One region of the Variovorax sp. genome, then DNA from elsewhere that is predicted to be linked to it. Evidence: riboswitches for the same ligand, from Rfam matches in the RefSeq annotation. Region 1 holds a riboswitch; the other holds the start of a gene.
The links. A riboswitch is a leader RNA that binds a small molecule or an ion and turns the genes downstream of it on or off. The one in region 1 is predicted to bind glycine.
Positions count from the first base shown of each region.

Region 1 (4,403 bases):
CGACACCAGGAACACGTTGCTCTTGCTTTTCACGCTGCGCTTGGCGAGCGTCATGGCTTCGGCTGCCGCCGTGGCTTCGTCGAGCATCGATGCATTGGCGATGGCCATGCCCGTGAGGTCGCACACCATCGTCTGGAAGTTGAGCAGGGCTTCCATGCGGCCCTGCGAGATCTCGGCCTGGTAGGGCGTGTAAGCGGTGTACCAGGCGGGGTTCTCGAGGATGTTGCGCAGGATGACGCCCGGCGTGTGCGTGCCGTAGTAGCCCTGGCCGATGAAGTTCTTGAACACCTTGTTCTTCGACGCCATCGCCTTCAGCTCGGCCAGCGCGTCGGCTTCGGTCACGGGGGCCGGCAGCCGCATCGGCCGCGCGCGGCGGATGGCCGCGGGCACGATGCCGTCGATGAGCTCCGAGCGCGTTTCCGAGCCGATCACCGGCAGCATGCGCGCCTCGTCCGCCGCATCGATGCCGATGTGGCGGGCGAGAAATTCTTCGGCGTTCTCTAGTTCTTGCAAAGAGGGAAGGGCGGGAATCGGCATGGCGGTGAGGGCTCGGGAGGAAGGGGGCTCGGAAGAAGAATCAGGCGATCAGGATTCGGCCGCGAACTTGTCGTAGCTGGCGGCGTCCAGCAGGGCGTCGAGCTGCGCGGGCTCGCTCAGCTTGACCTTGAAGAACCAGCCGGCGGCCAGCGGGTCGCTGTTGGCCAGCGACGGGTCGGCGCGCAGGGCTTCGTTGACTTCGGTGATCTCGCCCGACACGGGCATGAACACGTCGGCGGCGGCCTTGACCGACTCGACGACGCCGGCAACTTCGCCTTGCGCGAAGGTCTTGCCGACTTCGGGCAGGTCGACGAACACCACGTCGCCCAGCGCGTCCTGCGCATGCACGGTGATGCCGACGGTGGCCGCGTCGCCTTCGGCCGACACCCATTCGTGGTCCTTGGTGTACTTGATGCTCATGAGAAAACTCCTCGTGGAAAAAATGAATCGGGGTGCAGAGCCTAGCCGGGTCTGCCGCGTTCAGCCGCGGTAATAGCGGGTCGGCACGAAAGGCATGGTCGAGACTTCCATGGGCACCGGCTTGCCGCGCACGATGGCCTGCACGCGGGTGCCGGGCGCGGCGAAGGCGGTGGCCACGTAGCCCATGGCGATGCAGCGGTCGGCCGTGGGGCCGAGCAGCCCGCTGGTGACGATGCCGATGTCCTGGCCTTCGAATGACTGCAGCACCGTGCCGTCGCGCACAGGAATGCGCTCGAGCGCCACGAGGCCCACGCGCTTGCGCTTCAGCGTGTCGTGGTCGGTGTGGCCGGCGGTGCCCGCCGTGGCGGCGGCAAGCTGCGCGAGGATCTTCGCGGCGCCGGGGAAGCCGCCTTCGCGCGCGCCGCCCGCGCGGCGCACCTTCTGCATCGCCCAGTTGAGCGAGGCCTCGACCGGCGTGGTGGTGGTGTCGATGTCGTTGCCGTAGAGGCACAGGCCGGCCTCGAGCCGCAGCGAATTGCGCGCGCCCAGGCCGATGGGCTTGACCTCGGGCTGGGCCAGCAGCAGGCGGGCAAGTGTTTCGGCATCCTTGGCGGCCACCGAGATCTCGAAGCCGTCTTCGCCGGTGTAGCCGCTGCGCGTGACGAAGGCGGGAAGGCCGCCGATCTGCACCGCGCCGCCGGTCATGAACACGAAGCGCTCGATGCCGGGCGACAGGCGCGCCAGCGTGGCCGCGGCCTGTGGGCCCTGCAGCGCGAGCAGGGCGTGGTCGGGCAAGGGCTGCACTTCGCAGCGGGCGCCGATCTTCTGCTGGATGTGGGCGATGTCGGCCGCCTTGCAGGCGCCGTTGACGATCACGAAGAGCGAGCCGTGGCCTTCGTTGAAGAACATCAGGTCGTCGAGGATGCCGCCTTCGTCGTTCAGCAGCAGGCCGTAGCGCTGCTTGCCGGCGGGCAGGTCGATCACGTCGACGGGCATCAGGGTTTCGAAGGCGGCCGCGGCGTCGGGGCCGACGAGGCGCAGCTGGCCCATGTGGGAGATGTCGAACAGGCCGGCCGCGTCGCGCGTGTGCTTGTGCTCGGCCATGAGGCCGGCGGGGTACTGCACCGGCATGGAATAGCCGGCGAAAGGCACCATGCGGGCGCCGAGCTCCACGTGAAGGTCGTGCAGCGGCGTCTTGAGAAGTTCGGTAGCGGGTGCGGAGGAAGCGGCCACGGGGCACTCCAAAGGGGCAGACAAAATCCATGACGCAAGCCATGGGCCACCCCTGCTGTCCGCTTTACCTGAGAGATTCGCCCCACGATCGGGGTTTGCTCCTTCGGTGGGCCGCTGCGCCGTTTGCGGTACGGCGGCCTCTCTCCAGCAAGGAAACGCCGGTGTTCGCCGGCGCCTTGTCAGTCCTTTTGCCTGAGCGTTCGGGAAACCCCTGCGCCTTCGGCGGCCCCGGCTTGCGGGGCTCTCTCCTGACTCTGCTGAGTGTAGTTGATGCGCGGCGGCGTTCGGGGCGAGTGCGCGGTTCCAGTCAGTGCACGACTTCAGCCGGCGGCAGCAGCTTGTCGATCCGCTCGCGCAGCGACTCGGCGCGCTCGGGGCCGGCGGCTTTCTCTATTTCGCTGAGCATCAACGCGGCGATGGTCAGCATGGCCTCGCGGTCGCGGGCTTCGCGCAGGGCGTCGCGCATCTGCAGTGCGAACTTGGGATCGCGGCGCACGAACATGCGCTCGCAGATGTCGAACAGGAACATGCGCGTGGTGGCCAGGGAGCGCTTGCCGTCGAAGGTGTCGGCCGAGGTGGCGATCTGGATCGGCTCGGTAGCGGGGATCGGTGCGGGCTGGGCGGGCGCCGGGGCAGGGGGCGCGGCTTGGGGGGCAACCGCGACGTTCGGGGTTTGCAGATAGCCGCGCTGCACCAGTGTCTGGATGGCCTGCTCGGCTTCGTCGCGGGTGCTGAACAGCGGGCTGAAGTCGGTCAGCGAGCGCCGCCCGTCGGCCATGAGCAGCAGTGCGCGTTCACGCTGGCTGAGCGTGCGCTGTCCGCCCTGGAGTTCGTCGCGCGCCTTGTCGGTCTTGGTGGGAAACATGGCAGCCACAGCTTTCGGAGATCGAGGGCAGCAGCATCGTTGCAAGCGGTGACATCTTCATGAACCCTTTTCGCTTACGGAAATGGCAGTTTCCCCACACGATTTCCCGCTACCGTCACGGCCTCGCCCGGCGGTATGCTCCGGCACCGCGGAGGGGCCCACCACATGCTTCCCATCGTCTTTGCACTCATGGCGACAGTCCTGCTGCTCGTCTGGATGGGCTTTTTCATGATGGGCTCGCTGCCGCTGCTGATCCTCAAGCACGACACGCCGCTGGACTCGCGCTTCATCCGTGGCCTGTTCAACGTGTATTACCTCGCGATGATGCTGACGGGCAGCGCGGCGGCGCTTTGCTACGCCTGGTCCGGCCGGGCGGTCTTTGCCGTGGGCATGGCCTTCATCGCTGGCCTGGCCTTCTCGCTGCGCTGCTGGCTGATCATTCCGCGCATGGACCTGCTGCGCGGCACGATCCCGGCGGTCGACGTTTCGGCCCGCCGGTTCCGCCAGCTTCACATTGCCGGGATGGCGCTCAACGTGGTGCAGCTGGGCACCGTGGCCTGGGCCCTGACGAAGCTGGGGCTGTGAGCCTTCAGCCGCCCGCGCTTTCCTTGCGGATCAGCCACTGGTTGCCCACGCGCTGCAGCTCCAGCGTCTTGCGGCCCGTCTCCTTCAACTTGTCGGCGCGGTAGACCTGCTTGAACCTGGCGCTCGCGGACTGTCCGTTGACGCTGATGACGAGGTCTTCGATGCCCACGCTGATGCTCGACTTGTCCGCGATGCGCGCGCGCCGGTCGGTCTCCCAGCGCTTGCGGTCCTGGTTGCGCGGCGGCGTGAAGTCGGGCGCGTAGGCGGCGAGGTAGCGGTCCGCGTCGCGGGCCGACCAGGCCGCGGCCCAGGCGCGTACGGCAGCCTCGACTTCGGCGATGCCGACCGTGGGAGCGGGTACCGCTGCCTCGGTGGCGGACGGCGTGGCCGGCGCGGCCGGCGACGCGCCGAATGCGGCCGTGGTCAGCAGCAGTCCACCGGCGAGCAGGCAGGTCGTCAAGGATCGGTTCATGGCGCAGTTCCCTCTTTGTCAGTTATAGGCGTCGAATCCGACGCCGATTCTGGCAGTGAACGAACGTGCCCGCGGTGCTCAGGCGGCCGCGCCCTCCACCTCGGCCGGCACCGCCTGCATCGACCGGTTGCGCAGCCTCAAGGCCAGCACCGTCGCGACGCAGAGCACGCACAGCACCGTCGTGAGCGTGACGCCGAGGCCGCGCGCATCCGACAGCATGCCGAACAGCGGCGACACCAGTCCGCCCACCGACAGCGCCAGTCCCAGCGTGATGCCGCTGGCCGTGGCCGG
Region 1 is NZ_OZ257247.1:1,439,970-1,444,372, forward strand. It holds gene gcvP (aminomethyl-transferring glycine dehydrogenase) at 1-537, opposite strand, end outside; gene gcvH (glycine cleavage system protein GcvH) at 586-957, opposite strand; gene gcvT (glycine cleavage system aminomethyltransferase GcvT) at 1,018-2,190, opposite strand; glycine riboswitch at 2,236-2,348, opposite strand; glycine riboswitch at 2,361-2,451, opposite strand; gene ACQY8B_RS07035 (hypothetical protein) at 2,498-3,055, opposite strand; gene ACQY8B_RS07040 (hypothetical protein) at 3,221-3,640, shown strand; gene ACQY8B_RS07045 (L,D-transpeptidase Cds6 family protein) at 3,645-4,112, opposite strand; gene ACQY8B_RS07050 (MFS transporter) at 4,191-4,403, opposite strand, start outside.

Region 2 (4,403 bases), 2.9 Mb from region 1:
CGCACCGACACCGGCTACCTGTTCGGCGGGCTCTCGTCGGGCCGTGGCGGCGCGCTGCAGTTCGCGATCGGCGGTAACGGCAACATCCGCGGCCACGGGGCTGCGGGGGGCGTGTTTTCAGGCGGCCTGTCGGGCGTGGTGTTCGGTGACGGCGTGCGGCTGGTGTCGCGCGTCACGCAGGGCTGCCAGCCGCTGCGCTCGGGCGCGGTGCGCGAGAGAGAGATCACGGAGGCCGACGGCAACCTGTTGCTCAGGCTCGACGGCGAACCCGCGCTCGACGTGCTGCTGGCCGATCTGCAGGTGTCGCTGGAGCGGCCGCAGGAAGCCATCGACGCCGTGCGCAACACGCTGGTCGGTCTGGCCGACGCGGGCAGCGACGGCATCCGCCGCACCGGCGACCTGGGCGCCGACGTGCTGGTGCGCCACATCATCGGGCTCGACCCGACGCGGCGCGGCATCGCGATTGCCGACACGGCCGAAGCCGGCATGCGCCTGACCTTCTGCCGCCGCAATGCGCAGGCGGCGCGGTTGGACCTGATGCGTATCTGCGCCGAGATCCGTGAAGAGCTGGAGCCGGAAGAGCAGACGCTGGCCACCGCGCGCGCCGTGGCGGCGGGCGAGGCCGAGGCGGCGCCGCATCCGGCAAGGCGCATCGCGGGAGCGGTGTACGTGAGCTGTTCCGGGCGTGGCGGGCCGCATTTCGGCGCGCCGGGCGCCGAGTTGCAGATCGTGCGGCACGCGCTGGGCGACGTGCCGCTGGTCGGGTTCTTCGCCGCCGGGGAGATCGCGCGGCACCACCTGTATGGGTATACCGGGGTGCTGACGGTGTTCACGGCCAACGACTGACCGCCTTTCAGCCGCCGATCACGCCGGTTGCAGCACGCGCGGCTGCGGCGCCGGCATTCCCGTGAACGCGAAATCGACCTCCGGCGCCAGCCCGCTCACGATGCGCGCGATCGACTTGCCCGAGCCGCAGGCGTGCGTCCAGCCGAGCGTGCCGTGGCCGGTGTTCAGGAACAGGTTCGCGAGCTTGGTCTTGCCGATCAGCGGCACGTTGCTCGGCGTGGCGGGACGCAGGCCGGTCCAGAACTGGGCCTGCGTGGTGTCGCCGGCGCCGGGGAACAGCTCTTCGACGCGGCGCACGATGGCTTCGCAGCGCACGCGGTTCAGGTCGCGGTCGTAACCGTTGAGTTCGGCCGTGCCCGCGATGCGCAGGCGGTCGCCGGATTCCGAGGTGTAGCGCGAGAACACGAGCTTGAATTCGTCGTCGGTCAGCGAGACCTGGTGGGCTTTGGACGCGTCCTTGACGGGCAGCGTGACCGAATAGCCCTTGGCCGGATAGATCGGCAGGCGAATACCCAGCGGCGCCGCAAGCAGCGGGCTCAGCGAGCCCATCGCCATCACGAAGGCATCGCCGCGGATGCGCTGGAAGCGGCCTTCGACATCGGTGACCTCCACGTGATCGATGCTGCCGCCGGCCTCGCGCAGGGCGGTGACGGTGTGGCTCATCAGGAATTTCACGCCGGCTTCTGCCGCGAGCCGGGACAACTCGCGCGCGAAGCGGTTGGCATCGCCAGACTCGTCTTCGGCCGTGTAGGTCGCGCCAGCCAGCTTGGGGCGGATGTGGGCGAGGGCGGGCTCGATCTTCACGGCCTCGTCTGCCGAGATGACCTGGCGCTCGCAGCCCAGGGCGCGCATCTGCTCGGCGGGCGCGAGGGCGCCGTCGAACTCCTTCTGCGTCGTATAGAAATGGAGGATGCCCTGGGTGCGCTGGTCGTAGGCAATGCCGGTGTCGCGGCGCAACTGTTGCAACATCGAGCGGCTGTATGTGCCAAGACGCACGATCTGCTCGATGTTGTGGCGGGTGCGCGCCGGCGTGCATTCGCGCAGGAACTGCAGGCCCCATAGCCACTGGCGCATGTCGGCGCGGATGCGGAACAGCAGCGGGGCATCTTCCTTGCCCAGCCACTGCAGCACCTTGAGAGGCGCGCTGGGGTTGGCCCAGGGTTCGGCATGGCTGACGGAGATCTGCCCGCCGTTGGCGAAGCTGGTTTCGGCGGCCGGGGTGGCCTGCCGGTCGATCACGGTCACTTCGTGGCCGAGTTGCTGGAGGTAGTAAGCCGAGGTCACGCCGAGCAGGCCGGCGCCAAGAACGATCACGCGCATTTCAAGTACCTTTGAGGTGCTGCGCTTGAACGGCGGGCGATGGTGAATACTATTGAATTAATAGCAAGCAACCGGACGACCGCTGTCCAAGTTGCCGCTCCCCCTGTCCTCGGTACCTGAGAGATTCATTCGTTGCGCCATTGCAACGAATTTGCTCCTTCGGTGCGCCACGTGAAGTGGCGTCTCTCCAGACGGCGTTTCAGTTGATGCAGTACTGACCCCTTGCCGAAATACAAGACTTCGTCGGGCCGACCTGAGCGTTTATGGGAGTTTGCGCCTTCGGTAGGGCCACCGGGGTGGCCCGCTCTCCTGCGGTATCGCGAACGATTGTAAACACGGCGAGGGAAGAACGGTAACGTCTTGTGTTTCCGTCAATTGGCCCAATGGGATAATCGAACGTTAAGGTTCATTGCGACACGGCGATGACTTTCAACATTCAGGGGACCCCATGATCTTGGTTACCGGCGGCGCTGGCTTCATTGGCGCCAATTTCGTACTCGACTGGATCGCTACCAGCGACGAGCCTGTCGTGAACCTCGACAAGCTGACCTACGCCGGCAACCTCGAGACGCTCGCGTCGCTCAAGAACAACCCGAAGCACATCTTCGTGCAGGGCGACATCGGCGACAGCGCCCTGGTCGACCGCCTGCTGGCTGAGCACAAGCCGCGTGCCGTGGTCAACTTTGCCGCCGAGTCGCATGTGGACCGCTCGATCCACGGTCCCGAAGACTTCGTGCAGACCAACGTGCTCGGCACCTTCCGCCTGCTCGAATCCGTGCGTGGCCACTGGAGCGCGCTGCCAGCCGATCAGAAAGCCGCTTTCCGCTTCCTGCACGTATCGACCGACGAGGTCTACGGCTCGCTCTCCAAGACCGACCCGGCCTTCACCGAAGAGAACAAGTACGAGCCCAACAGCCCCTACTCGGCCAGCAAGGCCGCCAGCGATCATCTCGTGCGCGCCTGGCACCACACCTACGGCCTGCCGGTGCTCACCACCAACTGCTCCAACAACTACGGCCCGTTCCACTTCCCCGAGAAGCTCATCCCGCTGATGATCGTCAACGCGCTCGCTGGCAAGCCGCTGCCTGTGTACGGCGACGGCATGCAGGTGCGCGACTGGCTCTACGTGAAGGACCACTGCAGCGCCATCCGCCGCGTGCTCGAGGCCGGCAAACTGGGCGAGACCTACAACGTGGGCGGCTGGAACGAGAAGCCGAACATCGAGATCGTCAATACCGTGTGCGCGCTGCTGGACGAGCTGCGCCCCAAGGCCGACGGCAAGCCCTACAAGGAACAGATCACCTACGTCACCGACCGCCCCGGCCACGACCGCCGCTACGCCATCGACGCGCGCAAACTCGAAGCAGAGCTCGGCTGGAAGCCTGCCGAGACCTTCGACACCGGCATTCGCAAGACCGTCGAGTGGTACCTCGCGAACAGCGAATGGGTGCGCAACGTGCAAAGCGGCGCCTACCGCGAGTGGGTGGAAAAGCAGTACGACGCAAAGGCCACGGCATGAAGCTGCTGCTGCTGGGCAAGGGCGGCCAAGTCGGCTGGGAACTGCAGCGCAGCCTCGCGCCGCTAGGTAATTTGTTGGCACTCGGTTCCGACAGCACCGACTTCCCAGCGGATTTCGACCGTCCTGATCAGCTTGCGGAAACCGTGCTGAGGGTGCGTCCGGACGTTATCGTCAATGCCGCGGCGCACACCGCAGTAGACAAAGCCGAGAGCGAACCCGAATTCGCGCGCAAGCTCAACGCCACGTCGCCCGGCGTGGTGGCCGAAGCCGCCCAGCAGATCGGCGCGCTGATGGTGCACTACTCGACCGACTATGTCTTCGACGGCAGCGGCAGCAAGCCCTGGAAGGAAGACGACGCGACCGGCCCGCTCAGCGTCTACGGTCAGACCAAGCTCGAAGGCGAGCAGTTGGTGGCGCAGCACTGCCCGCGCCACCTGATCTTCCGCACAAGCTGGGTGTACGCGGCACGCGGCGGCAACTTTGCCAAGACCATGCTGCGCCTGGCCAAGGAGCGCGACAAGCTGACCGTCATCGACGACCAATTCGGTGCGCCCACAGGTGCCGAGTTGCTGGCCGACGTGACGGCCCATGCCATCCGCGCCACGCTGCAGGATCCGGCCAAGGCCGGGCTCTATCACGCGATTGCGGGCGGTGAAACGACATGGCACGGCTATGCGCGCTTCGTGCTCGAAATGGCGCAGCAGGCCGGTGTCGAGCT
Region 2 is NZ_OZ257247.1:4,366,135-4,370,537, reverse strand. It holds gene ACQY8B_RS20545 (FIST signal transduction protein) at 1-846, shown strand, start outside; gene ACQY8B_RS20540 (D-amino acid dehydrogenase) at 865-2,166, opposite strand; glycine riboswitch at 2,260-2,367, opposite strand; glycine riboswitch at 2,385-2,488, opposite strand; gene rfbB (dTDP-glucose 4,6-dehydratase) at 2,615-3,685, shown strand; gene rfbD (dTDP-4-dehydrorhamnose reductase) at 3,682-4,403, shown strand, end outside.
Region 2: another riboswitch for glycine. It lies ahead of ACQY8B_RS20540 (D-amino acid dehydrogenase); the one in region 1 lies ahead of gcvT (glycine cleavage system aminomethyltransferase GcvT).